2 regions of the Sulfitobacter sp. BSw21498 genome follow, and region 2 is predicted to be linked to the other one. Evidence: riboswitches for the same ligand, from Rfam matches in the RefSeq annotation. Region 2 holds a riboswitch; the other holds the start of a gene.
The links. Region 2 has a riboswitch for cobalamin ahead of bluB (5,6-dimethylbenzimidazole synthase). Riboswitches for the same ligand answer to the same signal wherever they lie in the genome.

Region 1 (2,202 bases), 1.1 Mb from region 2:
ACCACCTGCGTGCCGACGATCTGGGCGATGACGCCGCCACGATTGATATCGCCGGCCAGCACGACAGGCACGCCTGCGGCGCGGGCAAAGCCCATGTTGGCAAGGTCGTTCTGGCGCAGGTTCGTTTCAGCCGGGCTGCCCGCCCCTTCGACGATAATTAAATCGGCGCTTTGTCCGAGGATACCGAAACTTTCGAGCACGGGGGCCATCAGCCCTGCGCGCGCCTTGCTGAAATCGCGCGCTTGCAGGGTGCTGTGGCGGTGTCCCTGCACGATCACCTGTGACCCGCTGTCGGTTTCAGGTTTCAGCAAAATGGGGTTCATATGCACCGATAGGGGCCGTCCGCAGGCAATCGCTTGCAAGGCCTGGGCGCGGCCAATCTCTCCGCCATCGTCGGTGACGGCGGCGTTGTTCGACATGTTCTGCGGCTTGAACGGCGCAACAGAGAGACCGCGGCGCGTCGCGGCGCGGCACAGCCCTGCCACCAGCATGGATTTCCCCACATTGGACCCGGTGCCCTGGATCATGATAGCGCGGGTGGGCATGGCGGAACCTCATGTTTTTCTTGCAGCCCTTGGTGTCAGTCTGCGATGATCCCGTCAAGCATCCGCAGCGCGCCGGCACGGGGGGGCGGTCGCGGTAAAATCCGCGCAAAGCGGGTTTGGCCCCCGCGTTATGACAGCCGCTGCTTGACAGAGGCGGGCAAATGACCAATGCAGGGCGTATGTTGGTTCCTGTCCCAGACAGGCGAAGAGGGAACGCGATACGCATTGATCCAGCCTTGGGTCAGCGCCAAGCGCAGCCGCCCCCGCGACCGTGACCGGAGAGACCTTTCAACCACTGGCCCGATGGCTGGGAAGGTGAAAAGTTGCAAGGCAAGCTGCCTTAGATCCGCAAGCCGGGAGACCTGCCAGCATAGTTTGTAACGGGCGAACGGGGTGTTTCGCGACTGGCCTAGAACGCTGTTCGCATGTCGTTCGCTGCTGGCGATCCCCCTTGGCCCATCGACGTATGAGGCAAGATATGACCACCACGGATCAACCGGTCACCGTCACCATCTGCACCACCTGCCGCGCAGGTCAGATCACCCCCGAGGACGCGCCGCGCCCCGGCCAACAGCTGTTTGACGCGCTGTCGGGGCAACTGCCTGACGGTGTGCAACTGCGCGGTGCCGAATGTCTGTCGGCCTGTTCGCGGGGCTGTTCGATGGTTCTGTCGGGCGGTCCGTCACGCTGGACCTATGTGTACGGCGATCTCGACACCGACGCCCATTTGTCCGACATCGTGAACGGCGTCTCCGCCTATGCCCAGACCACCGACGGCGTGGTACCCTGGCGTGAACGCCCCGTGGTTTTCCGCAAACAATCCATTGCTCGCATTCCCCCACAGGAGCCTACCGAATGACCAACCTTACCAAAATTCCCGTTACCGTGATCACCGGTTTTCTGGGTGCCGGCAAAACCACCTTTATCCGTCACCTGATGGAAAATGCGGGCTCCAAGCGTCTGGCCGTGCTGGTCAATGAATTCGGCACCGCCGGTGTGGATGGCGATATCCTGAAATCCTGCGCGATCGACAACTGCCCCGCCGAGAACATCGTCGAGCTGGCGAACGGCTGCATCTGCTGCACCGTGGCCGATGACTTTATCCCCACGATCGAGGCGTTGATGGCTTTGCCGCAAACGCCGGATCACATCCTGATCGAAACCTCCGGCCTTGCGCTGCCCAAACCCTTGCTCAAGGCGTTTGACTGGCCCGCAATCCGGTCACGCATCACCGTGGACGGCGTGATCACCCTTGCCGATGCAGAAGCCGTGGCGAGCGGGCAGTTCGCCCCCGATCTGGATGCCATCGCTGCGCAGCGCGACGCGGATGACAGTCTGGATCACGAAACGCCGCTGTCCGAAGTCTTTGAGGACCAGATTGCCTGCGCCGATATCGTGCTGCTGTCCAAGGCCGATCTGGCGGGCCCCGAAGGCGTAGAAGCCGCGCGCAAGGTGATCGAGGCCCACGCGCCGCGCAAGCTGCCGATCATTCCGATGACCGAAGGCGTGATTGACCCGCGCGTTGTACTGGGGCTCGAAGCCGCCGCCGAGGATGACATCGACGCACGCCCCAGCCACCACGACGGGCATGATGACCACGAGCATGACGATTTCGAAAGCGTTGTGATCGACATGGGCGAAGTCGCCGATGTCGCCA
Region 2 (2,202 bases):
CAGCGTGATCGACGACAGGCCAAGCGCCGCGCCAAAGCTGGTCAGCAACAGGCCAATGGCCACAGCGACAACGGTACCTGCGAAAATTGCAGGCCAGTCGACATATGATCCGTCGGGTGTTTTGTCAGTAAGTGTCGTATTCATGTAATTGCCTCCCCGGCATTGAATTACGCTAGGCCGATGAGCGAAAGAACCGCCATGACAACAACCACAAGACCTACGAGATAAATGATACCGCCCATTAGAAATAATCCTCTGTTAGCGCCCGCGCGACATACGCAGGCTTCAGAGGGGGAACGTCATGGAACCGGCAAAGTTCCGCCAGTTGCTCAAATATTCGACGTGTCCCATGACACAGGGGGAATACCCGCCTAGGGGTCACCCTGCCATTTGCCGTCAAAGATCATTTCGCCCACGGGGAGCCGCTTGCTCCAGCCCTTCACCTCAAGCTCGGGCGTTTGATACATCTCGTCGACGTGCCCCAGACACAGGTAGCCGACGATCTCTATGCGGTCGGGGATACCCAGCAAGCTGCGCAAATCCGCATCGTGGAACACGCTGACCCACCCCATGCCGATGCCTTCGGCGCGCGCGGCAAGCCAAAGGTTCTGGATCGCGCAGACGGTGCTATAAAGGTCCATACTTTGATTGTGGGTGCGGCCCAGTACCACCTTGCCGCCGCGGCTGCGATCACAGGTCACGCATATATTGACGGGAGCCTTGCGTATGCCTTCGAGCTTGAGCGACCGGTAGGTCGTCTGCCGATCCCCCTCGAACATCTGGGCGGCTTCCTCGTTTGCGGTGTTGAAGGCCTGCCAGACCTGATCGCGCGCCTGCTGGTCGCGGATCACGATGAAATTCCACGGTTGTGACAGGCCGACCGAGGGCGCGTGGTGCGCGGCGGTCAAAATTCGGTGCAGGACATCGTCTGCAACGGGATCGGGCAAGAACTGATCGCGCACATCACGGCGGGTAAAGATTGCCTTGTACACGGCGTCGCGTTCAGCATCTGAGAAAGGCGCGGCGGGTGCCAGCGCGGACGATATCGGCATTGTTCATTCCCCAACAATACATTTCTTCGCCTATCCCGCTGTCCACGCGGGGCAAGCTGTACTGTCTGGCCGGTCTTCTGACTTAGGGTCGTCTGGTCTGCACGCCTTCCCGGATATCTCCAGTGGCCTAGGCGCAAACCATCCCCATTACAGCGTTGGGCACGTGCAGGACTTTCACCCGCTTCCCGATTCTTCCGCCACGCGGACACCAGACCGTCCTATTGGGCCACGGCTATCCGCCCGGAACAAGCCCTATCGCGGGATCAACTGCGTTTGGTCGCGAAAATCTTTCTCATGACGGCGTCAAACTCGTTCCATGAAATGACCGCCTTATTGCCGGCATAGCCGTGATAATAGGACCGCCCGCTAGCAGTGGGAAACCCGGCCCAGATACGCGCAAGGTTTTCCATAAAGCGGTGGCGGCTGATCTCGCCCTTCTTGAAGGACACGAACCCTGCATCAGCCAAGAGAATATCCGCCAGCCCGTCCTGCAGCTTTGGCGTAAAGCGGTCGTTTTTGCTGAGCCCTGCCTGACGCACAAGGCTGCGCAAGGTGGCAGGTATGAACTGATACCGCCCAATGGCGTGTTGCTGTCCGGGTGTGCGGTCGATCCAGCGATAGATTTCGCCGATGGTCATCTGTGTCGGGCGCTGCGGCGGCAGGCGCTTGGCCCCGTACTGCACGGCGTCGTACCCTTTGGGGCCGGCCTCGGCCCAAGCAATGAGGCTTTTGAGGTCAGCCGCAGTGCTGACACCGCTGAACGCCTGAAAGGAACGGCTGCGGCTGCTGATGGTGGGGGTACGAGCCTGCGCTTTGGGCTGGACCTTGTGGCGCAGTTTGATCTGCCCCTGTCCCGCGGATTGCATGGCGTTAAACGAAATATCGCTTTGCATGGCCGACCGGGCCCCCGAGAGGCTGAAACTATCAGCGCTGGCAGCGGTGGCGGCCATCAGTGCGGCCGTGGCAAGAATTGGCAGTGTGTGTGTAACTTTCATGTCATCCCCCATGATGAAAAATTGTCATGGACCTATCGTGACCGCTGACGGCTGCGCTTTCATTTGCGCAAGCAGGTGGGTCGGGGGCATCGACGGATAGGGGGCGGTATCTTTTGGGATAGAGGGCTATCCCGCCGTGCGGTTGCCCCCTTCGT

Region 1: it holds a riboswitch for cobalamin, as region 2 does, so the genes downstream of both, E5180_RS14310 (DUF1636 family protein) here and bluB (5,6-dimethylbenzimidazole synthase) in region 2, are expected to answer to the same signal.

Annotation. Positions count from the first base shown of each region.
Region 1 covers NZ_CP040753.1:2,972,514-2,974,715, reverse strand. Annotated here, with positions in the region: gene E5180_RS14315 (cobyric acid synthase) at 1-545, opposite strand, end outside; cobalamin riboswitch at 712-929, shown strand; gene E5180_RS14310 (DUF1636 family protein) at 1,024-1,404, shown strand; gene cobW (cobalamin biosynthesis protein CobW) at 1,401-2,202, shown strand, end outside.
Region 2 covers NZ_CP040753.1:1,901,034-1,903,235, forward strand. Annotated here, with positions in the region: gene E5180_RS09230 (hypothetical protein) at 1-144, opposite strand, end outside; gene bluB (5,6-dimethylbenzimidazole synthase) at 372-1,052, opposite strand; cobalamin riboswitch at 1,103-1,280, opposite strand; gene E5180_RS09240 (hypothetical protein) at 1,316-2,047, opposite strand.